Regions from separate parts of the Bacillus sp. PK6-026 genome, predicted to be linked through region 2. Evidence: riboswitches for the same ligand, from Rfam matches in the RefSeq annotation. Region 2 holds a riboswitch; the other holds the start of a gene.
The links. Region 2 has a riboswitch for glycine ahead of gcvT (glycine cleavage system aminomethyltransferase GcvT). Riboswitches for the same ligand answer to the same signal wherever they lie in the genome.

Region 1: it holds a riboswitch for glycine, as region 2 does, so the genes downstream of both, M1D59_RS21810 (amino acid permease) here and gcvT (glycine cleavage system aminomethyltransferase GcvT) in region 2, are expected to answer to the same signal.

Annotation. Positions count from the first base shown of each region.
Region 1 covers NZ_CP096418.1:4,299,180-4,311,763, reverse strand. Annotated here, with positions in the region: gene fbp (fructose-1,6-bisphosphatase) at 1-1,069, opposite strand, end outside; gene M1D59_RS21825 (hypothetical protein) at 1,872-2,336, opposite strand; gene M1D59_RS21820 (GyrI-like domain-containing protein) at 2,358-2,843, opposite strand; gene M1D59_RS21815 (helix-turn-helix transcriptional regulator) at 2,953-3,915, shown strand; glycine riboswitch at 4,151-4,230, shown strand; gene M1D59_RS21810 (amino acid permease) at 4,378-5,730, shown strand; gene M1D59_RS21805 (hypothetical protein) at 5,858-5,980, shown strand; gene ahpF (alkyl hydroperoxide reductase subunit F) at 6,029-7,558, opposite strand; gene ahpC (alkyl hydroperoxide reductase subunit C) at 7,572-8,135, opposite strand; gene adhE (bifunctional acetaldehyde-CoA/alcohol dehydrogenase) at 8,403-11,006, opposite strand; gene M1D59_RS21785 (3'-5' exonuclease) at 11,373-12,584, shown strand, end outside.
Region 2 covers NZ_CP096418.1:2,674,390-2,686,973, reverse strand. Annotated here, with positions in the region: gene tasA (biofilm matrix protein TasA) at 1-246, shown strand, start outside; gene sinR (transcriptional regulator SinR) at 351-686, opposite strand; gene sinI (anti-repressor SinI) at 720-896, opposite strand; gene M1D59_RS13560 (YqhG family protein) at 1,087-1,881, opposite strand; gene M1D59_RS13555 (DEAD/DEAH box helicase) at 1,888-3,567, opposite strand; glycine riboswitch at 3,812-3,916, shown strand; gene gcvT (glycine cleavage system aminomethyltransferase GcvT) at 4,162-5,256, shown strand; gene gcvPA (aminomethyl-transferring glycine dehydrogenase subunit GcvPA) at 5,287-6,633, shown strand; gene gcvPB (aminomethyl-transferring glycine dehydrogenase subunit GcvPB) at 6,626-8,083, shown strand; gene opuAA (glycine/proline betaine ABC transporter ATP-binding protein OpuAA) at 8,442-9,698, shown strand; gene opuAB (glycine/proline betaine ABC transporter permease subunit OpuAB) at 9,698-10,552, shown strand; gene M1D59_RS13525 (glycine betaine ABC transporter substrate-binding protein) at 10,552-11,436, shown strand; gene M1D59_RS13520 (rhodanese-like domain-containing protein) at 11,591-12,004, opposite strand; gene M1D59_RS13515 (lipoate--protein ligase family protein) at 12,159-12,584, shown strand, end outside.

The DNA of each region.
Region 1 (12,584 bases), 1.6 Mb from region 2:
TCGCAAAGCAGGTGTTTTCCAGCTGATATGTTTTTCCGTGCAGCGTGATTTCGTTTTTGTCGTAATCTATTTTCTCTAATAACAGCCGCTCTTCCATATTAAAGTTCGGCCGTCTCTTGATAATCGGGCTTTCAAGCTTGAATTGGATCATCGCAATCGCTTGATGAATTTTTGTGATTTGCTTAATCTCATCTTCCGGTCTGTTTTCGTCTGCTTTCGGACGGAAAGATGGGTTATCATCGTAATATTTTTCGGCAAGGTTCAAGAGCGGTCTCAGATTGATGCCGTACACGTCTTCAATAATATCCAAGTTGTCATAGCGGGCACAGATGCGGATAATATTTGCCAGGCATACTTTAGAGCCTGAATAAGCGCCTATCCAAAGGACATCGTGATTTCCCCACTGAATATCGACTGAATGATAGTTGATTAGTTCTTCCATAATCTGATCCGGCTGCGGTCCGCGGTCGTAAATATCGCCGACAACATGCAGATGGTCCACAACCAATCGCTGCGTGCTATATGCAAGACCGGTGATCAGCTTATCAGCTTGGCCAAGCGCAATGATCTGATCTACGATTTTGGAGTAATACTGTTCTTTGTTGGCAGCTTCTTCTGTTTTATACAGCAGCTCCTCCGTAATATAAGCAAACTGAGAGGGCAGTGCTTTGCGTAATTTGGAGCGGGTATACTTGGAAGAGCAATAAGATACGAGCTTAATCATTCGATTAATCGTTTCTTTATACCAATCGTTTAACGATGCTTTCGTATCGTAATTATGTTTTATTAACTTCAGTTTGTCTTCCGGATAATACACTAATGCTGCTAATTCATCAATTTCTCTATCATAAATGACACCGCTGAAAATATCGCGTATCTTCTCTTTTACTCTTCCTGAACCATTCCGCAGCACGTGCTGGAATGCCTGGTATTCCCCGTGCAAATCACTGACAAAATGCTCGGTGCCTTTCGGCAGGTTCAGTATCGCTTTCAAATTAATGATTTCCGTTACCACTTTTGCTTCACAATCGTATTTTTGTGCGAGTAAATCTAAATATTTGGTTTCCAAAATCGTCCATCCCCTTTTTAGAATAGGAGCTGTCCCCCTATGTACGAGCATTTGCATGATAAGGTGATTTTAAAAGTATGACATTATTTTTAAATAATTGACCTTTATATGATAGTACCGCATAACTCCTTTTTGAGACAATCAAAACGAGGGAAAGAGGCGCTGAGATGAGCGGAGAGAAAGCTTGAGAAGGCTTCTTTAACATTAATCGGACACCGCATTTCAGCTTCCCGGCTTTGGCTTGGTCATTTTTCTATCGCAGGATTGTCTCGTTTTCAGAAATGAGAGGAATGAAAACTCAATACGTAGCAGGCCATGATTACTGTGGGGCGTACTTATAGCAGGGGAAGCTTCTGAAGAGACCGCGGAAGGGTTTTACAATCTTAAGCAGTATTTGTCGTGCTGATGATTGTCAGCGGCACAAATATGATTTGTTATTCTTATGACCACGAGATTGGTGGACATCCGGTCTCTTTGTTATGGGGCTTTTTATCATCGCCAAGAATTTGACCACCGAAGCGTTCAGCGGCAATCCCTGTGCGGATGCCTTACAGGCAGGGTGGATAGCTGCATTTGCACCAGCCGTACCAGTAGTCGTCAATAAGGTTTACGCTAAAAAAATAACAGCACCTTCAAATTTGATGGAGAGGTGCTGTTTTGTCATTTGAATGCATGAATGGTTGTTGTTTTTGCTTTGTGCTGAATTTGCTTTTTTGCTCAACCAAGTTTTTCTTATCCGAATAAAGAAAAAGAATGATCAAATACGAAAAATGACTGAATTCCGGCACTTACGCTTTTTACTTTAATATTCTCCTTTAATGACAAAGTAGGAGCCCCTAATGGTTCCAGCTAATTTAGACTTCTGCCTAGCGAACTTAAACTTCCCTTCTAACTCCTTTGGTACCTCCATCCCCTCAGAAAGCTTAAACCCAACGGCCCGCTTTTTAGGATCATCAATCGTATACATGACGTTGACTGCAAGACCATCCTCATAAAAAACATAGGCAATTTTGATATTTTCCACTTGAAAACGCGACGTTTCTAAAGGTTTGGCCGCAAACTCAATATCACGTTCTTCTTTCAAAATTCGGTTCACATAATCAAGGGTCTCGCAGGACTCGCTGGCTGGTACAACCGTAAATTCATGCTTGTATTTGTTCATAAAGTAACGGGCTTCATTAGCACGTAAACCAGCAAGTGCTTCTGCTGCAGGTGAAGACTCTAATCCAACCGTAGAGACATTTTTAAAATCAACGATATAGGACAATTCCAGCTCTCCTTTATCTTTTTATTTCTTAACAACAGGAATCCACATTTCACCGAATACTAAGCCGTTTCGCTGCCCCATCTCAACCGTTGCATTCGGCCCGCCAACATAGGCAAAATTCTTTGCTTCCGGCAAGACTTGACCGAAGGCAATGCCAGTAAGCTTATTGCTCAACTCATCAGCCGTCTTCCCTTCCCCTTTAACAACCAGGTATTCCCCCTTAGGGAATTGGATAACTCTGGTTTCTCCCGCCACCGACGCCTCTGCCTCTGTCATCACGCCAGCATAATGCATCATCTTGTTGTTTACCGCTTCGTTCACGGCAAAAATATAGTCATTTGTAGCTATGGCTTTTAAAGTGTCAAGCCTTCCATCTTGTTTGACGGCCGCCCAAAAGTCTGCCTTTTCCTTATTTATGCCAGCAGAATCTGTGTAATCGCTCTCAAGCTCCGTTCCAATACCAAAAACGGTAAAGCTGTCTTTTTCCTCCAGCGTGTAATTTTTCATATTCAAAACCTTCCTTTTTTTAAAATAATCAAATGATTTGTCTTTTCACTTGATGCGTTTATAATAACCTTAAATCATGTCAAAAAATGATACTGTTTAGGAGGCCCCGATGAAAAAAGTTGAACGGATTAATATCATCATGCGGTATATCAACAACCGCGCCCACTTTACAATTTCTGAAATCATGCAGGAATTTCACATCTCTCGTTCGACAGCTATCAGGGATATCAGGGAAATTGAAGCTATGGGGATGCCGCTTGTTGCTGAAGTTGGAAGGAGCGGGGGTTATTTTGTCATGAACCACTCTGTCCTGCCTGCTGTTCGCTTTACCGATCATGAGATTAAAGCTCTTTTTATCGCTTTTATGGCTACAAGAAATCAACAACTCCCTTATCTAAAGAGCCGTCAGTCTTTAGCTGAAAAATTACTGGGCCTTATCTCAGAAAACCAGCAAGAGGCCCTGGTTTTTTTAAATCGAATCTTGCTTTTTGAAGGGACAAACCCCAATAATCCCGACCTGCTTGAGCTTTCAGATCTCCCCCATCCCATGTTAGAAAAACTCATCCAGCTCCTTCTTTTGGATAGCTATTTATTGATTACCATCAAAGAAGAGAAGGTAATAAAGACTTATCCCATTTATCTTCTGCACCTTTATCATGAAAAAGGCCTTTGGCTGATTGAAGGCTTTGACTTAAAGGATGAAAGGAGGAGGATTTTCCCTGTGGACAATCTTACCAATGTCAAACCATACTCTGTGAAAAAAAGAATAAGTAAGAAAAAGATTTTAGAGAAACTAGGTAAACAGGAAGAAGTAATCAACCTTGTCCTTGAACTTGGTCCACAGGCGATTGCCCAATTCAAAAAATATCATCCTTTAAAAATTTCAATTTCCTATACGAATCCTTATCAAACCGCAGCCATTCTAAAGACTTTTATCAATGTGAATCATCCCGAAGAATTGTCCGAAATAACAAATTGGCTGCTTTTCCTAGGTGAAGATATCAAGGTCAGGGAAGTACCAGAAGAAGTATTAGAAGGTTTACAAGAGAGATTATGCTTATTCTGCCCATGAGCAGTGCCAGTTAAACCCCAATTTTCGAAAGGATTCCGTAATAGAAGCTGATTTATAAACCAGGTGAAAATATTGTCGCTAGTATAGGTGAGTTTAAGAATACTAGCGTTAACTATAAATAGGACCATTGACAAATCACTCAACCTCTATTAAAATTAAAAGTTATCCGATAGTAATTATCTATCGAAAAACTCAATACATGCAAGCTATGATTGCTGTGGGTCGCACTACAGCAGGAGCAGCTTCTGGAGAGACCGCGGAATTCTGCGGCGCCGAAGGGTTCACAATCTCAGGCAAAAGGACAGAAGAGTACCGAATATGTATTTGTCGTGCTGATGATTGTCAGCGGCACAAATATATTTTGATATTCTTATGACCGCGAGATTGGAGGACATCCAATCTCTTTTTTTATGGGCTTTTTTACTGCTCGTCGTTCACTAGAGAGGTAAGGAGGAGTTTGATGTGGAACAGCGGGAATTAAAGAGGGACTTATCCAATCGGCACGTACAGCTTATCGCTATTGGCGGGACGATTGGCACCGGGTTGTTTTTAGGCTCCGGTAAGGCGATTCAATTGGCGGGTCCTTCTATCATCTTTGCGTATTTCATTGTAGGTATTGCGCTTTTTTTCGTGATGCGGGCGCTGGGAGAATTGCTGTTATCTAAAGCGGGTTATCAATCGTTAACCGATATTGCCGAGGAGTATCTGGGGCCGCGTGCGGCGTTTGTCACCGGGTGGACCTATTGGTTTTGCTGGATTATGACAGCTATGGCGGATGTGATTGCCGTCGGTGTCTATGTGAAATATTGGTTTGATATTCCGCAGTGGGTCCCTGCACTTATCTGTTTACTCATTTTATTAGGGCTCAATCTGTTGACTGTCAAGCTTTTTGGAGAATTGGAATTTTGGTTCGCTTTAATAAAGGTAATCACGATTCTTGCGTTAATTGTCATCGGTGTTATTTTGCTGGTGATCGGGTTTAAGACGCATACAGGAACGGTTTCGGTTACCAACCTTTGGGCGCATGGCGGTTTGTTTCCAAACGGATTTTCAGGTTTTTTGCTTTCTTTCCAAATGGTGATCTTTGCATATGTCGGTGTGGAATTAGTAGGTGTATCGGCGGCGGAAACGTCGAACCCGAAAAAAAATATTCCATCGGCTATTAATAAAATTCCTTTACGGATTTTATTTTTCTACGTCGGCGCGCTTATCGTCTTATTATGTATTAACCCTTGGATGGAACTGAATGCAGCGGAAAGTCCTTTTGTGAAAACCTTCAGCTTAGTCGGCATCCCGCTTGCCGCGGGAATCATTAATTTTGTTGTATTAACGTCAGCCGCGTCTGCTTGTAACAGCGGGATGTTTTCAACAAGCCGGATTCTGTACAATTTAAGTAAAACGAAACAGGGCCCGGCCAATTTTGCGAAGCTGAATAAAAACCATGTGCCGAGTCACGCGTTATGGGTATCAACCATTGGCCTGTCAGCAGGAGCGCTATTAAGCAAACTGATACCGGAACAAGCCTTTGGGATCGTGACAACCATCAGCGCGATTTGTTTCATATGGGTGTGGGGTGTGATTCTTGTCAGCCATATCAGATACAGGAAAACCCGTCCGCACTTACACGCAGCATCAACATTCAAAGCGCCATTCGCGCCGTTTATCAATTATGTTGTCCTGGCGATGTTTGCGGTCATTCTCATGATTATGCTGTATGCGGATGCGACTCGCCCGGCCTTGCTGCTGACTCCTCTATGGTTTATTGTATTGTTTATTTTATTTTGGATGAAAAAAAACAGGACAAAAAGAACATGATGAGTCAAATTAAATCTCTTGAAAAAGACGGTGTACTGCATGCAGTATGCCGTCTTTATTTTTGATTAACCGTTTCCTTTTATAGGTTTATATTTAATGTAGACATGAGAACGAGAGGAATGGAGTCATGGAATACAATTCATACATGAATGGACAATCGCAATATCCCGCTTGGTCCTATCCGTACAATTTGATCATATGGAAAGCGTTTGTCGGCCATGATGTGAAGTCCTATTTATATGGGTTATAACATAAAAAAGCGCCATACTGCCGTTTAAGCAGCATAGCGCCTTTCGTGTTAGTTCCGGATCAAATAATCAAACGCCCCTAATGCGGCATTTGCCCCCGATCCCATTGAAATAATGATTTGGTTATATGGTCCGTCTGTGCAGTCGCCGGCAGCGAATAGGCCAGGGATGGTTGTTTCGCCGCGTTTGTCGACTGCGATTTCGCCGATGCGGTTGCGTTCGACGGTTTCAGGGAGCCATTCCGTGTTCGGCACAAGACCGATTTGGACGAAGACGCCTTGGAGCTCGACGTGTTTTTCTTCTCCTGTTTCACGGTCAACGTAAGTGATGCCGTTTACGTTTTCATCACCCGTGATTTCTTTTGTTTGGGCGTTTTTCACGACAGTCACGTTAGGGAGACTGTAGAGACGTTTTTGCAGAACTTCGTCTGCTTTCAGCTCCGGTGCGAACTCAAGAACAGTCACGTGGTTGACGATACCTGCAAGGTCAATCGCTGCTTCGATACCGGAGTTTCCGCCGCCGATGACGGCGACGTCTTTGCCTTCAAACAACGGTCCGTCACAGTGAGGGCAGTATGCGACACCTTTGTTTTTGAACTCTTGTTCGCCAGGTACGCCGATATTGCGCCAGCGTGCGCCAGTTGACAGAATGACGGTTTTGCTTTTCAGAACAGCGCCGTTTTCGAGTTCAAGATGGAAAAGATCTTTTTTCTCGAGACCTTTTGCGCGTTGCAGGTTCATGACGTCGATCTCGTAATCCTTCACGTGTTCTTCAAGGCTTGCCGCAAGCTTCGGCCCTTCGGTGCGCTTCACGCTGATGAAGTTCTCGATGCTCATCGTGTCAAGGACTTGGCCGCCGAAGCGTTCGGCAACGATTCCTGTGCGGATGCCTTTGCGCGCCGCATAGATTGCTGCGCTTGCACCGGCAGGTCCGCCTCCGATAACGAGTACATCGAACGGATCTTTATCAGAAAGCTCAGATGCATCTGTGCCGCTGCCCATTTTCGCAAGAATTTCTTCAAGCGTCATTCGGCCGCTTCCAAAGGATTCGCCGTTCAAGTATACGGTCGGCACAGCCATAATGTTTTTGCTTTCGACTTCTGACTTGTATGCCGCACCATCGATCATCGTGTGCGTGATGTTCGGGTTGAGCACGCTCATCATGTTCAATGCCTGCACAACGTCCGGGCAGTTGTGGCATGTGAGGCTGATATAAGATTGGAAGCGGTATTCGCCGCTGATGTTCTTGATTTGATCGATGATTTTTTGATCGACTTTCGGCGGTCGGCCGCTTACTTGCAAGAGTGCCAGCACCAAAGATGTGAATTCGTGACCGAGCGGAACTCCGGCGAATGTGACGCCTGTTTCTTCTCCGGCACGATTGACGCTGAAGCTTGGCGTTCTGTCGAGCTGCGCCTTTTCAACAGTGATTTTTGATGACATGGAAGCCAGCTCTTCTACAAGAGCCAGCATATCCTTAGAGACACTGTCATCGCCTGTACTGACTTTAAGGACGATGTCATTTTCAATCATCTGCATGTATTGGTTTAATTGTGCTTTGATATTTGCTTCAAGTACCAATTGAATGCACTCCTTAGATTTTGCCTACTAGGTCAAGGCTTGGTGTCAGTGTTTCAGAACCTTCTTCCCATTTAGCCGGGCAAACTTCGCCTGGGTTTTGGCGGACGTATTGAGCCGCTTTTACTTTGTTGATCAGGGTGCTTGCATCACGGCCGATACCGCCTGCGTTGATTTCAACAGCTTGGATCACACCGTCCGGATCGATGATGAATGTTCCGCGGTCAGCAAGACCTTCTTCTTCGTTCAGCACTTCAAAGTTGCGGGAGATCGTTTGAGACGGGTCGCCGATCATCGCGTAAGTGATTTTGCCGATTTTCTCAGAGCTGTCATGCCATCCTTTATGTACGAAGTGAGTGTCTGTAGAAACAGAGTATACTTCGACACCAAGTTCTTTTAGGGCAGCATATTCGTTTTGAAGGTCTTCAAGCTCAGTCGGGCAAACAAATGAGAAATCTGCTGGATAGAAGCAGAAAATGCTCCATTGGCCTTTTAGATCTTCGTGTGTAACATCGATAAACTCACCGTTTTTGTAAGCTTTCGCTGCGAATGGTTGTACTTCTTTTCCAATTAGAGACATAATATCGTCCTCCTGAATGTAGTTTAAGAGAAATGAAAATTGTAAACTTTATTTCTCTGTAATTATTATAATTATATACAAATTATCAAGTAATAAATATTTTTTGTCAAGGGGAAAGCCCGTTAATTTTTTGTTAAGTATTTCAGCTAAAGAAAAGAGTTGGAGTTTCGTAACTTTCATATAGTATGATTGGCACAAATGGTAGAGTAGTGAGAATAAAGAGGCCTAATTGAAAACGAAAAGCCGTCGGAATGACGGCTTCTTTGGCTAAACTCCTTTATATGCGGAACGGTAAATCTCAGCAAGCTCCGAAACGAGCGGCAGCTTCGGATTGGCTGTCGTACACTGATCTTCAAAGGCGCGTTCGGCCATGAGATCCACTTTGCTTTCGAATGCGGCAGCATCCACGCCGTTTTGTTTAATGCTCATCGGAATTTTAAGCTCTTTGGCGAGCGAGATAATCTCCTGGATCAGGCTTTCAACGCCTTCTGCAGTTGTTTTTGCAGGCAGGCCGAGCGTTCTGGCAATCTCCGCGTAGCGCTGATCGGCTATGAAGTGGCTGTATTTAGGAAATGCCGTGAACTTTTTCGGCTTTTCTGCATTATAGCGGATCACGTGCGGCAGAAGGATGGCGTTTGCCCGTCCATGAGCGATGTGAAACTCCGCGCCAAGCTTATGGGCTAAGCTGTGGTTGATGCCAAGGAAGGCATTGGAAAACGCCATTCCGGCAATCGTTGATGCATTATGCACTTTTTCGCGGGCCAGCTCGTCGCTGCCGTTTTTGTATGCTCTAGGCAGGTATTCGAAGATCAGCTGGATGGCCTTCATGGCCAAGCCGTCTGTATAGTCGTTAGCCATGCACGATACGTATGATTCAATTGCGTGAGTTAATACGTCCATTCCTGTGTCAGCCGTAATATGTTTCGGCACGGTCATGACAAATTGCGGGTCAATGATCGCGACGTCCGGCGTTAATTCATAGTCGGCCAGCGGATACTTCGTATTCGTTTCTTTGTCTGTAATGACAGAGAATGACGTGACTTCAGAGCCTGTGCCTGATGTCGTCGGGATCGCGACGAATTTTGCTTTTTCACCCAGTTTCGGGTATTTGACAATGCGCTTGCGGATGTCCAGGAATTTTTGCTTTAATCCAAAGAATTCAGCATCCGGGTGCTCATAGAACAACCACATTCCTTTTGCGGCATCCATTGCAGAACCTCCGCCGAGGGCGATGATGACATCCGGCTGGAATTTGGCCATCATGTCGACGCCGTTCATCACCGTTTCGATTGAAGGATCAGGCTCGACATCAGAAAAAATTTCACAATGAACGTAATCCGGGCGCCTTCTTAAGTAGTGTAGGACGCGGTCTACATATCCGAGTTTCACCATCCCCGGATCAGTCACAATCAACGCTTTTGAGATGTCAGGCATTTTCGCTAAATATTGGGTTGCGTGTTTTTCAAAATAGATTTTTGGAGGAACTTTAAACCACTGCATATTGACATTCCTTTTCGCCACTTTTTTCGTGTTGATTAAATGAACAGCTCCAACGTTTGACGAGACGGAGTTTCCGCCATATGTGCCGCATCCGAGTGTTAAAGAAGGCATATAGGCGTTGTAAATGTCGCCGATCGCCCCTTGTGACGACGGTGCATTGACGATGATCCGCCCGGCTTTCATCCGTAATCCGAATTCTTTAACGGCTTCTTGATCGTTCGTATGAATTACCGCCGAGTGGCCGGTTCCACCGAACGCGAGCATGTCTTCGGCGCGTTTTAATCCCTCTTGAATTCCGCTGACTTTGTAGCACGCTAAAACAGGGCTCAGTTTTTCCCTGGAAAGCGGGTAATCCGGACCTACGCCTTCTAATTCGGCGATGAGGATTTTTGTATCTTGAGGCACTTTGACACCGGCCATTTCAGCGATTTTGAATGCCGGCATGCCGACGATATCAGCGTTTACCGCGCAAGTATTTTCATTGATGACCAATTTCTCGACCTTTAATTTTTCGGTTTCATTTAAGAAATAGCAGTTGTTTCTTGTCATTTCGACTTTGACGTCTGAGTAGATGTCTTTGTCTATGATGACGGCCTGCTCTGATGCGCAAATCATGCCGTTGTCAAATGTTTTGGATAAGATCAGATCATTGACGGCTTGCTTCAGGTTGGCAGACTTCTCGATGTAGCACGGAACGTTTCCAGGTCCGACGCCAAGGGCCGGTTTTCCGGAGCTGTACGCTGATTTCACCATGCCGGCGCCCCCTGTTGCGAGAATCAGGGAAACGTTCGGATGGGTCATTAAGGCTTGAGTTGCATTCAGCGAAGGCGTTTCAATCCATTGGATACAGTTGTCTGGTGCTCCTGCTTTGACGGCTGCGTCCCGAAGGATTCTCGCCGCTTCGCGGCTGCATTTTTGGGCCGATGGATGGAAAGCAAACACGATAGGGTTTCTTGTTTTGATCGCTATCAGGGACTTGAACATTGTAGTGGAAGTAGGGTTGGTCACCGGCGTCACCCCGGCGATGACACCGACAGGCTCCGCGATTTCAATGACTCCGTCGTGTTCGTTTTCATTGATGATGCCCACTGTTTTATCGTATTTGATATGATGGTAGACATACTCTGTGGCAAACATGTTTTTAATGATTTTATCTTCATAAACGCCGCGCTTCGTTTCTTCGACGGCAAGTTTGGCGAGAGGCATGTGCTGATCAAGGCCGGCAAGCGCCATCTGTTTGACGATCTCATCAATCTGCTCCTGATCAAAGCTGCGGAATTCTTCCAATGCCTTTAGGCCTTTTTCGACTAGCTGATCAACCATGGTTGAGGCATTTTGCTTTTGTTTCATTTCCTTTTCTTCGATTGCCATTGTAAACCCTCCAGTGAATGAATAGGAATTTGATTACAACAGGATGTTCAGGGATGAATGATGCGGACATTGTTTGTGAAACATTTCACAAGTGGAGTTAAAAAATTTTATCCCTGAAGCGAATATCTGGTTTATTTTGGTATCAGTCCTCCTTTTCTGTGGCTGAATTTATCATATCACGAATTTGAAGTATGAGTTTGTGAAATGTTGAACAAAGTATGAAATCAACAGAAACTAAGAAAATCCTGTTTAATGGTGCATTTTTCATCTCTTACATAAATAGATTTCCTTTACTTTCCTTTCTAACCCCCGATAATATAAATATATGGAAAACGTGGCTAGTAGGCATCGAAGGAGTTGGTTAAATTGGCAATGACAATACCCGAATCAATACGAAGTTCAGCAACAGTGGGAGAACGGATTTTGTTTCGTACATTGAAAAACTATTTGCCTGATGATTATATTGTGTACTATGAACCTGAAATTCAAGGTGTCTGTCCTGATTTTGTTATTATAGGGCCGGATATGGGCTTGCTTGTGCTTGAAGTAAAGGATTATACGAAAAATTCGTTTTATAGGTTCACAAAAGATGACTGGCAGATTCGAAATGCGAGCGGCGACATGTGCAGTGTGAAGAATCCGTTAAGACAAGCAAGAGAGTATGCTTTTAAAATAGCTGATGTACTCCAAAAGGATAAGAGTTTAATTCAAACGGAGGGTAAGTATCAATTTAAACTGAAATTTCCTTATGGATATGGCGTTGTATTTACCAGATTAAATGAAATTCAATTGTTGGAAAAGCAAGTTTATCAAATAATAGATCCAGAGTTTATCTTGACTCGAGATCAAATTGATCCTGATCATGTAAACTTTTCAGAAGAATTGTTGATAGAAAAGCTGTTTCAAATGTTTCATGTGCAATTTCAAATGAAAACCTCTCTTACATATGAAGACATTAATACTATTCGATATTATCTTTTTCCGGAAGTGCGCATTGGAGCGGAGTTTGAACAATCTGTTCCATACCGTGACCAGCTTCTTTTATCGTTGCGGGACATTAAAACGATGGACTTGCATCAAGAGAATATGGCAAAGCAGATTGGTGATCAACACCGTATAATTCGCGGTGTAGCAGGAAGCGGAAAAACCTTAATTCTCGCAAGTCGTGCAAAGATACTGGCAAAAAACCACCCTGATTGGAAGATATTAATCCTCTGTTACAATATTTCATTAGCATCGAATATTACTCAAATGGTTCGTTCAATGTTTGCAGAACCGGATCATTTATTTGACTTTCAATATACTGAAGAAGGAAAAGCTGTTGAGTCTCGAGTTCCTGAAAGTATCCAAATTCGTAACTTTCACCAGTGGCTTAAGCAAGATCTAAAAATAAAAACGAATGAGTTTATGATTGATCAATATATTGAACAGCTGGAAAAAGGCGAGGCAATATCTCCGAAGTATGATGCCATTCTGATCGATGAAGGTCAGGATTTTGAAGGAAATTGGCTTCATTTGATCAGCCTGTGCCTGAGTCCGGAAACGAAATCCTTACTTTTGGTGGAAGACCGTGCACAA
Region 2 (12,584 bases):
TACGACGGCATTCCGAAAGATCCATATGACTTTGACAAAGTTCAATTGGTGATTGAGTTCGTCAATGACAAAACAACAGACGCCAGCGGCAGAATGGTACAGAACAAATATCAAGGAGATTCTGTGCAGCTTGACTTCTCATTCGAAGGTACTCAATGGAACGGCTTGACAATCGACGGCAAAAAACATGCCGATGAAAAAGGTTATGTAAAAGAGAACGAAAGAGCGCACAGTGAAGATAAATAATGGTGCAATTTAAAAAACGGATCTGTATGATCCGTTTTTTTATGTTCATGAGGAATCGGCTTATTCAGCGTAAAAAATGCCAAAGGGAGTAAGATATGTTTCCCTTACTCCTTTTCCTGTCTTTTCTTCCACTTTTGATAATCTAAAAATTCTCGAAATTGTTTTTTAGAAACCCCTGATGCCATAGCGTCACGAACTAGATTTTCCCATTCACTATCTAATTGACCATCGTATTCGGTTTCATCTTTCTCATTGAGCAGGGTATGAACCGAGACGTCCAGAACAGCGGAGACTTTTTCTAGAAATTGAATGGAGGGGTTTGTTTGCAAGTTTCTTTCTATTGAACTTAAATAAGACTTCGCTACCCCAGCCTTTTCAGCTAGTTCAGATAGTGAGTAGCCTTTTTCTTTTCGATATTGTTTAATACGCTGGCCAATCAATGTCATCACCTTCCTTTCGATATTATAGCACATTCAGAAAGGATTTATTGAATGACTTCTTTCAATTGATGCGGAAGGTTTTGAAGACTTCTTACCCAAATTGAGAAAAATACGTATATCCTCTGGACTAATGCCTTGTTCAAGAGCGTGTTTAATCAGTTCTGTCCACTCCTCATCCAATTCTTCTTTCTCATTTTTATCTTTATTCATACATTTCCCCCCCAAAATACTTCATTATGTATTTCAGACAACCGTGTTGTGATAAACAAAGATAAACCCCGAGACTCAACACTTTACCAAGCTTGTCCAAATGGTGTTACGAAAGTTCCTCCTATCTCTTTAGTTCTATTATAAGTCCAGCTCACTGAATAAAAACAAGAATGTTGTCGAATCGGAAAAATTATCCTGAATTTTTTTTGTGCAAATAAAATAATCCCCCGTTTTGAACTTTAATATCGATTTTAGGCTCGTAAAGCGTTTGGAGAGCCTTTTTCTCAATTTCGTATTCCTCCGGTTTTTCTTCAGTATCCTCGTAAAATTGGTTTAAAAGTGACAGGTCGTTATTCCAGCGTTTCAGGGAAGCTTCAGCCCAATCAAGCGGCTCGCTTCTGGCCGCCTGTTCGATATAGCGCTCAAGCCGTTTAATGCCGCTTTCCGGCTTAATCAACGGCGACATCGTGTAGCAGTAGTCAGAGATCTGTGAAGAGAGATCTCGGGCCTCCATTTGTTCTTGAAACGATTCGACCAGCTGACCGCTGATTAAATGAAGGCCGAGAGACAGAAGCTTATCTTTTTTCATGTCGGATTGGTACGAGATCGTCACATTCATGCCGAGCCACGGTTCCAGGGAAATATGGGCTCCATCGGAACGGATTTTCTCATAAAGGCGAATAAATTTGCCGTTTTTTTGCACGGCCTGGAAAATTTGAAAAAGTCTTGGTGATCCAAAATGAATAAACTCACCTTCGATATCGGAAGGGGCCTCGTCTTCATTCGTGATCAGCGTGATTTTCATCGGATTAGGTTCTCCGCCCGTCTTTTCGAGCCAGTGCCAGTAAAACGGCCTGTTCATAATCTGTTTATCGACTTCAACCGTCAGCTGCACAGTCATGTGGCCTGAACTTTTGTCGGTGATCGTGCAGCCGTTTGCGATGAAAAAGCGTTCTAAAAACAGGTATATTTCTTCCTGACGCATTTGATTTTAGCCTCCGATCTGTTCTTGGTTTGAAACGGCTTCATTTCCGTATGAAATGAAAGAGGTTAAGTTTTCCATTTTAATCTTCATTTCCTCGTCTGTCGCGGAGTAAAAGAGAATGTCATGAAGGTGGTCTTCAAAATTGCCGACCTCGATTTTTGTTAAAATATCATCCAAGTCTCCGACGACTTTTTCGAACAAATGGATCTTTTCATAGAGAAGTTTTAAAATATGCTCTTCTACGGTATGCTTTGTTGCCATGTTGTAAATGTAAACATCGCGTTCCTGGCCGAGCCGGTGAATCCGGCCGATCCTTTGTTCGAGACGCATCGGGTTCCACGGAAGGTCATAGTTGATGATTTTATTGCAAAATTGAAGGTTGATCCCTTCACCGCCTGCTTCAGTCGCGATCAGAACTTGAACTTTGCCCCTGAACAAATCTTTCATCCAGTCTTTCTTTCCTCTTTTAAATCCGCCTCTGAACGGTACAGAACTGATGCCGTTCTGCTGGAGGAACCATTGCAGATAAATCTGCGTCGCCCTGTATTCAGTAAAGATGATGACTTTGTCATCGAGTTCTTGAATGAGCTCAACAACTTTCAGCGCTTTTGAATTTTGCGCGACCTCGTTGACCTTTTCGATCAAATGGTGGATGACAGGTTCGGAGATCACCGGCGCTTCGCGATCCTTTCGGTCAAGCATGTTTTTCAGCGTCATATAGACAGCTTCTCTGCTTGAACAGCATTCGCGCTCCAATGTCATGATTGAGAACATGCTTGATGAATGCTGATGACTTGTCTTCAGCTTTTTAATCTCGTCATACAAAGCCTGTTCTGTAGGAGAAAAGGAAATGGGCACGGTTTCGACATGGCGCTTCGTCCAGGTGATGCCGGTATCATGCCGTCTGTTTCTGATCATGACTTTATTGATAAGGGACTTTAAGCGTTCATGCGCTTCAGCTGAATTGATCTGTTTTGTATAATCTTTGTTGAAGTTGCTTTCATTTCCCAAGTGTCCGGGTTTTAGCAGGGAAACGAGATTAAATATTTCGTCGATCTTGTTTTGGATGGGCGTCGCCGTCAGCATCAGGCAATATTTTTTCTTTAAGCTGCGGACAAACTCGTAATTTTTTGTTTTATTGTTTTTCAGTTTGTGAGCTTCATCAATAATCACCACATCATACTGGATCGACAAAACCGTCTCCCTGTGCGGCGACCGCTTTGCCGTGTCAAGGGAGGAGACGACAACATCGCACTGCTCCCAGACATAGCTTTTTTTCTGTTCCACGGCCGGAATTAAAAACTTTTCCCGCAGTTCCTTCACCCATTGCGAGACGAGCGAGGCGGGGACGAGGATTAAGATTTTCTTGGCCAGCCCGCGAATCATGTATTCTTTTAATATCAGCCCAGCCTCGACCGTTTTGCCGAGGCCCACTTCATCCGCCAAGATGGCTTTTCCGTTCATCTGCTCGACTACCTTCCGGGCGACTTCGAGCTGATGGGGAAGCGGGGTGAAGCCTGGGAGGTGATAAGGGGCCTGCAAGCCTTCAAACGTCGGAATCGCAAGCCTTTTCTGCACTTCACAGGAAAGCTTGTAAAGCTCCCAATTCGCCCATGGTCCGTCTTCATCAAGGTGCTTTTTGAACTGTTCCGGCCACTCGTTGTCGAAATGAATGTCTGGTCTCATCACTAATGCCGCCTTTCTCTTCTGAGATTCAAATGTTCTTTTTTAAAAGAAAATCTTGCGTGAAAAAAACGGATTTTACTAACAAATAAACAAAACACGAACATTCTTATTTTAAAATAATAAATTGTTAATGATTTTTCCTGTTGCCCAATTGTTGTGATGATGGTAGGATATTTGTAGATCATCAGTAAAAAAATCATAAGCTTTATATAGTATGTCCATGAAAAGAAATGAATATGAGCGAATGACAGCAAGGGGAGAGACCGATAGCGGGAAACCTTAAAGCGGCGCCGAAGGAGCAAGCTGGGGAAACAGTGAATCTCTCAGGCAAAAGAACTCTTGCTTGACGCAACTCTGGAGAGAGTTTGTATCATATGATGTTTTAACAAACCACCAAAGGGGACATCTTTGCTTTTGATGCAAAGTAAACTTTCAGGTGCCAGGACAGAGAGCCTCAGAACTGACAAAGGGGCTTCTCTGTCCTTTTTTGTGCCGTCCAAAGCGGCGGAACCATCCAGGTGATGTTGGAATCTTTCTTGTTTTCTGATGATTGGCAAACTTGTTTTTAGTTTGAAAAGCGAAGGGGGAAGCAGAATGCTTAAACGAACGCCTTTATTTGACCTTTATAAGGAATATGGCGGAAAAACGATTGATTTTGGCGGCTGGGAACTGCCTGTTCAATTTTCTTCAATTAAAGAGGAGCATGAAGCCGTCAGGACGAAAGCGGGGCTTTTTGACGTCTCACACATGGGGGAGGTCGAAATCACAGGAACAGACAGCCTTCCGTTTTTGCAAAAACTGTTGACAAACGATGTTTCGACACTGAAAGAAGGCGGTGCCCAGTATACGGCCATGTGCTATGAAGACGGCGGAACGATCGACGATCTCCTCGTCTATAAAAAAGCGGCCAATGTCTACATGCTCGTCATTAACGCAGCCAATATCGACAAAGACGTCGATTGGATGAACAAGCACCAAGAAGGAGACGTTTCGGTTCGAAACGTGTCTGGCGAGATTGCGCTGCTTGCCCTTCAAGGACCGAAGGCCGAATCGATTTTAAAACAGGTCGCAGATAGCGATCTTGCCGGGTTAAAGCCGTTTACGTTCAGGGATGATGCGGCGATTGGCAGCGTGCAGGCGCTTGTGTCCAGAACGGGATACACGGGAGAGGACGGCTTTGAGATTTACTGCCGGAGTGAAGATGCAGCCTACATTTGGAAGCTGCTTCTTGAAACGGGCAAGGATTCGGGATTAGTGCCGTGCGGCCTCGGGGCCAGAGATACGCTGAGGTTTGAAGCGAAGCTGCCGCTGTACGGACAAGAGCTCTCAAAAGATATTACACCGATCGAAGCCGGCATCGGATTCGCCGTCAAAACAAACAAAGCCTCGGACTTCTTCGGAAAAGCCGTCCTGGCAAGCCAAAAGGAACATGGAGCGGACAGAAAGCTCGTCGGCCTTGAAATGATCGATAAAGGCATTCCAAGGCACGGCTACGCCGTCTATTATCAAGGCGAACAAGCAGGCGAGGTGACAACCGGCACACAGTCGCCGACCTTAAAGAAAAACGTCGGCCTCGCATTGCTGAAAAAAGAAGCCTGCGCCCTCGACACCGTCGTTGAAGTGGAAATCAGAAATAAGCGCTTGAAAGCCAAAATCGTGAAAACCCCATTTTACAAACGGCAGCCGTAAGTTTGCCAAGGCCGTGAAAGGAGACTGAAGATGAAGCACCGTTACCTGCCAGCTACAGATCAGGATAAAAAAGAAATGCTTGAGGCAATTGGAGTCGAGAAGATCGAAGAGCTATTCTCCGATATACCCGAAAGCGTCAAATTTAAAGGGGAATACCAAATTAAAAAGGCAAAGTCCGAGACTGAGCTCACAAAAGAGCTGACGAAACTCGCGGCTAAAAATAAAGATACAGTGATGCACGCCTCTTTTTTGGGAGCGGGCGTATACGATCATTACCAGCCCGTCATCGTGGACCACGTGATTTCGCGGTCGGAATTTTACACGGCTTATACACCGTATCAGCCTGAAATTTCTCAAGGGGAGCTCCAGGCGATCTTTGAATTTCAAACGATGATTTGCGAGCTGACGGGCATGGATATCAGCAACTCGTCGATGTATGACGGGGGAACGGCATTAGCCGAAGCGGCAATGCTTGCTTCAGGACATACAAAAAAGAAAAAAATCGTCGTTTCGGAAACCGTCCATCCCGAATCGCGCGAGGTTTTAGTAACGTATGCGAAAGGACAGTACATCGACGTGGTAGAAGTCCCTGCCAAAAACGGAACAACAGATCTTGCGGCTCTTGATGAAGCCGTCTGCGAAGATACAGCAGCAGTGATCGTCCAATACCCTAACTTTTTCGGGCGAATTGAGCCGCTGAAAGACATTGAACCGATCGCCCATAAAGGGAAAAGCATGTTCATCGTGTCCGCCAATCCGCTGGCTCTCGGGCTTTTAACACCGCCCGGGGCACTGGGAGCTGACATCGTTGTCGGGGATGCCCAGCCGTTCGGAATACCGGCCGCTTTCGGCGGGCCGCACTGTGGATTCTTTGCCGTCACGAAAAAATTGATGAGAAAAGTGCCTGGCCGTCTCGTCGGTCAGACGGAAGATGAAAACGGGAAAAGGGGATTCGTTCTCACCTTGCAGGCGCGCGAGCAGCATATCAGACGGGATAAAGCAACATCAAATATATGCTCCAACCAGGCGCTCAATGCGCTTGCCGCATCAGTCGCCATGACGGCGCTCGGCAAAAAAGGCGTCAAGGAAATCGCATGGCAGAACCTGCAAAAAGCGGCTTACGCAAAAGAAGCAGCTAAACGGGCCGGTCTTGAAGTCGTGTTTGACGGGCCGATGTTCAATGAGTTTGTCGTCAGGCTCAATGAACCTGTCGAAAAAGCGAATGAACGCCTGCTTGAGAAAAATATTATCGGAGGCTACGATCTCGGCGCTTCATATCGGGATTTAAAACAGCACATGCTGATCGCCGTGACAGAGCTCAGAACAAGAGAGGAAATCGATACACTCATGAATGAATTGGGGGATCGCCATGAATAATCAGGATCAATCGCTTATTTTTGAAGTATCAAAAGAAGGGCGGGTCGGCTACAGCCTTCCTGAGCTTGACGTCCCTGAAACAGATGTGACAGACGTCCTTGACGAAGCGTATCTCAGAGATGAACCGGCAGATCTCCCCGAAGTGTCTGAGCTTGATATTATGCGCCATTATACGGCTTTATCGAGGCGCAACCACGGAGTGGATTCGGGCTTTTATCCGCTCGGTTCATGCACGATGAAGTACAACCCGAAGATTAACGAAAAAATCGCGAGAATCCCAGGACTTTCTGCGATCCATCCGCTCCAGGATGAACGGACCGTGCAGGGTGCGCTGGAGCTCTTGTACGACTTGAGCGAGCATTTGGAAGAGATCACGGGGATGGATGAGGTCACTCTTCAGCCGGCTGCGGGTGCGCACGGCGAGTGGACCGGGCTGATGATGATCCGCGCGTTCCATGAGGCAAACGGCGATCATAAAAGGACGAAGGTCATTGTACCTGATTCGGCCCACGGTACAAACCCGGCGTCTGCGACTGTTGCCGGATTTGAAACGGTCACCGTCAAATCGAATGACGACGGTCTTGTTGATCTCGAAGATTTAAAGCGTGTCGTAGATGAAGAAACAGCCGCGTTAATGCTGACTAATCCAAATACGCTCGGCCTTTTTGAAGAAAATATTTTAGAAATGGCTGAAATCGTCCATAAAGCCGGAGGAAAGCTGTACTATGACGGAGCGAACCTGAACGCCGTTCTCAGCAAAGCAAGGCCGGGTGACATGGGATTTGACGTCGTCCATTTGAACCTTCACAAAACCTTTACAGGACCGCATGGAGGCGGAGGACCTGGATCAGGCCCTGTCGGCGTCAAGAAGGAATTGATTCCGTATTTGCCGAAGCCGGTGCTGGTGAAAAAAGATGGCCGTTATACCTTTGACCATGACCGTCCGCATTCGATCGGCAGGGTGAAACCTTACTACGGAAACTTCGGCATCAATGTGAGAGCTTATACGTACATTCGTTCAATGGGGCCGGACGGGCTCAAAGAAGTAACGGAAAACGCCGTTTTAAATGCGAATTATATGATGAGAAAGCTTGCTCCATACTACGATCTGCCGTTTGACCGGCACTGTAAGCACGAATTTGTGCTGTCGGGAAGGCGCCAGAAAAAGCTGGGAGTCAGGACGCTTGACATCGCAAAGCGGCTTTTGGACTTCGGCTTCCATCCGCCGACTATCTATTTCCCGCTCAATGTCGAGGAATGCATCATGATTGAACCGACAGAAACAGAGTCTAAAGAAACGCTCGATGCGTTTATCGATACGATGATCCAGATTGCAAAAGAAGCGGAGGAAACGCCTGAAGTCGTTCAGGAAGCACCGCATTCAACCGTTGTGAAACGCATGGATGAAACAAAAGCTGCGCGGAAGCCCGTGCTGCGTTATGAAAAATGATAAGAAGCCGGCGGATCGATTTCGCCGGTTTTTTTGTAAAAAAAACATCTTTATGTAAACGGTTTATGTACTGAATGATAAGGATTTCTCTCGTATTAAATAGTAAATTCATCAAATTTAAAATTAAAAATAAAAATTACATTGTAAAACGTGATAGTTTCAATGTTTTTATCAAATATAATGGTTTAATTTGCCTTAAAAGAAGAGGATTATGGAGTATTTAAAAGGATTCACAAGGGTAGAGAGTGACAACGATGAATATGAAGGTTTGATACAAAATGACAGTGAATATGCCGTTTGTCTCATATGTTACATAAATGTTACGGTATATTAGATTGCTTCATACGGGAGGAGAAATATGAATTCAGACGAAAAGCCAATCAAGATAAAAGTAGAAAAAGTGTCTAAAGTTTTTGGGAAAAATACAAAGAAAGCAACGCAGCTGCTTGCCGATGGCAAAACCAAAAAAGAAATTCTGAAAGAAACCGGGGCGACCGTCGGGGTGAACCAAGCGGATTTTAGCGTGTATGAAGGTGAGATATTTGTCATCATGGGTCTATCAGGGAGCGGTAAATCAACCTTGGTGCGGCTTTTAAACCGGCTGATTGAACCGACTGCAGGACATGTGTACATAGATGGTGACATGATAACAAATATGTCTAAAGACCAGCTTCGGGAAATCCGCCGGAAAAAAATCAGCATGGTCTTTCAAAAGTTCGCTCTGTTTCCGCACAAAACGATTCTTGAAAACACAGAGTACGGATTGGAACTGCAAAAAGTCGATAAAAGTAAACGCCGGATAAGAGCTATGGAATCATTAAAGCTTGTCGGTCTTGAAGGATATGAACAGCAATATCCGGATCAGCTGAGCGGCGGGATGCAGCAGCGCGTCGGGCTTGCCCGCGCATTGACGAATGATCCGGACATTCTGCTGATGGACGAAGCGTTCAGCGCGCTTGACCCGCTGATTCGCAAAGATATGCAGGATGAACTCCTCGATTTGCATGAATCAGTAGGCAAAACGATTATTTTCATTACCCATGATCTTGATGAAGCGCTGAGAATCGGCGATCGAATCGCATTGATGAAAGACGGAAACATCGTTCAAATCGGTACGCCGGAAGAGATCTTAATGAACCCGTCAAATGAATATGTTGAAAAATTCGTTGAAGATGTCGACTTGTCTAAAGTGCTGACAGCCGGTCATATTATGAAACGCGCTGAAACCGTACGCGCAGACAAAGGGCCGCGCGTCGCTCTGACGCTGATGAAAAACCTCGGGATTTCCTCGATTTATGCCGTTGACAAACACAATAGGCTTCTTGGTTCTGTTGATGCTGAAACAGCTAAAAAAGCAGCCGAAAAAAGCCAGACGCTGGAGAGCGTCATCTCGAGAGACATTACAACCGTGGAAGAGAATGCGGTCCTGACGGATATTTTTGAATTGGTCTCTGATGCCAGCATCCCGATTGCTGTCGTCGATGAAAAACAGCGGATGAAAGGGATCATCGTCAAAGGCGCGTTAATCGGAGCGCTTGCCGGAAATGACCGGTATATTAATGCACATTCAGATCATGAACCAGCTCATGAAACTGTTGTTCAGGAGGTGAGATAATGTTTACTTTATCATCGCTTCCCCGCATTCCTTTAGCCGATTGGATCGATCAGTTTGTTGACTGGCTGACGGTGTCGTTCGGCGGGGTATTTAACGGAATTGCCAGCGGAGTGGAATCGTTTGTTGATGCGATTGTCCAAGGCCTGGGTTTTGTTCCGCCGGTTATTTTGACCGTTATCTTTGCCGCGCTCGTCTGGCTGATCAGCAAAAGAGGCATTGCGCTGTTTACTTTAATCGGATTTTTTATCATTGATTATTTAGGATATTGGGACGCCATGCTCCAGACATTGGCGCTTGTCGTCACATCCGTTCTGATTTCTGTCATTATCGGCATTCCGGTCGGAATCTGGGGCTCCCAAAAGAAAACGGTTCGGAGAATCGTTACGCCCATTCTTGACTTAATGCAGACGATGCCGGCATTCGTTTATTTGCTTCCGGCCATCTTCTTTTTCAATATTGGGGTTGTGCCGGGTGTTGTCGCTTCCGTTATCTTTGCGATGCCTCCGACAATCCGGATGACAATCTTAGGAATTCAGCAGGTGCCGGAAGATCTGATTGAAGCTACAGAAGCATTTGGTTCAACGACAAGCCAGCGGCTCTTTAAAGTGCAGCTGCCGCTTGCGACGAAAACCATTCTGGCCGGTATCAATCAAAGCATCATGCTTGCGTTGTCAATGGTCGTTATTGCATCCATGGTAGGTGCGCCTGGACTTGGAGAAGAAGTTTACCGGGCTGTTACCCAGCTGCAAACGGGTACTGGTGTAGAAACCGGGCTTGCGATTGTTATTATTGCGATCGTACTTGACCGGGTTACACAAAATATAAAATTGAAAAAAAGCAGGGGGAATGCATAATGTGGAAAAAGATAGCGGGAATCGGCACTGCAGCAGTACTGACATTGGGTCTGGCTGCCTGCGGAAGCAGCAATAATAATGAAAACGCGTCTGTAGGCGATCAAGTCAGTTATAAAATTACCGGCATTGATCCTGGAGCGGGCATTATGAATGCAACGGACAAGGCGCTCAAGGATTACGATCTCAGCAAGTGGGCTGTAACATCAGGCTCAAGCTCAGCGATGACAGCCGCATTGAAAAAAGCTTACGATAAAAAAGATCCGATCATTATTACGGGTTGGACACCGCATTGGATGTTTGCAAAATACGATCTCAAATATTTGAAAGATCCAAAAGGTTCTTACGGCGATGCCGAAGAAATCCATACTGTTACGCGCAAAGGATTCAAGGACGATCATCCGGGCGCACACAAGCTGCTCAGCCAATTCAGCTGGACAGAGGATGATATGGGAGAAGTCATGCTTGCCGTTCAGGAAGGCAAAAAAGCGGAAGAAGCTGCAGCAGATTTCGTTAAAAAACATCAAGACCTTGTTAAGAAATGGACAAAAGGCGTCGATAAAGCGGACGGCGAAAAAATTAAGCTCGGCTATGTGGCATGGGACAGTGAAATTGCGAGCACAAATGTCATCGCAAAAGTTCTTGAAGACTTAGGCTACAACGTGACGCTCAGCCAAGTAGAAGCAGGCCCGATGTGGACTGGAATTGCAAATGGAAGCGTCGATGCTTCACTTGCTGCATGGCTGCCGCAAACGCATAAAACATATGCTGAAAAATACAAAGGCAAATACGAAGATATCGGTACAAGCATGACAGGCGTAAAAATTGGCCTTGTCGTTCCGACCTACATGAAAGATGTCAATTCAATCGAAGACTTGAAAAAATAACGAACAAAGCCGGCGAACCCATTTCGCCGGCTTATTTTTATTTGAAGGATCATCTGCTCCGCCTGTTTTGATTGTCTGCAGGATATGCTAAAAAAAATCCTAAAACGCAAAGACGCTTTAGGATGTTGGCCGCAACTGGAGACAGCTGCGGTTATTAATTTTTCGTTTTAATTTTTCCGCCCCATTTTTTGAACCCGCCTTTCAGGTTGTAAATCTCCTTACAGCCGTGTTTGCGGAGCGTTTGGGCGGCTCTTCCGCTTCTGACGTTGTTTTGGCAGTACAGGTAAACCGGTTTGTCAGGACGGATTTCGCTTTTTCTTTGCTTAAGCTGTGAAAGCGGAATGTTTCTCGCACCCAAAATGTGGCCGCCTTCATACTCGTTCGGCTCGCGCACATCGATGAGCTGTGCTTTGCGATAGCCGGCCCGGAATTCTTCTTCTGTCAAGGTTTTCATAATGCGCTGCTGATAGATGTATGAAACGACCGCGTAGATGATGAGCGCGGCGCAAATCAAGAGAATGATAATGCTGCTGGTAGACAATCTGATCCGACTCCTTTTTGAATTCATCCCGTCTGATAATCGGGAGATTTTTAACGATATGTTAAGACAAATACTATTATAGTAAAGCCTCAGAAATCTGTCATCTGATTCGCCGAATTTATTTTCAATTTTAAGAGGGAATGGTAGACTTATTTTATACCAAAGAAAAAGAGGGTAGGTTATGGAAAAAGAAATATGGCGTTTTATCGATTCGGGACGACAGGATCCCGCTTTTAATATGGCGCTCGACGAGGCGCTCCTTTATTGGCACAGCGAAAATAAGATTCCGCCGACCATCCGCTTTTACGGCTGGAATCCGCCAACGCTTTCAGTCGGCTATTTCCAAAATATCGAAAAGGAAATCAATCTGGATGCCGTCAAAAAACACGGTTTAGGCTTTGTGAGAAGGCCGACCGGCGGAAGAGGCGTGCTCCATGATCAAGAGCTGACCTACAGTGTTATTGTGTCTGAAGAACACCCGGAAATGCCCAAGACGGTGACGGAAGCGTACCGCGTCATCTCAGAAGGTATTCTTGAAGGCTTCAGAGAGCTGGGACTTGATGCGTATTTCGCCATACCAAGAACGGAAAAAGAGAAACAGAGCCTG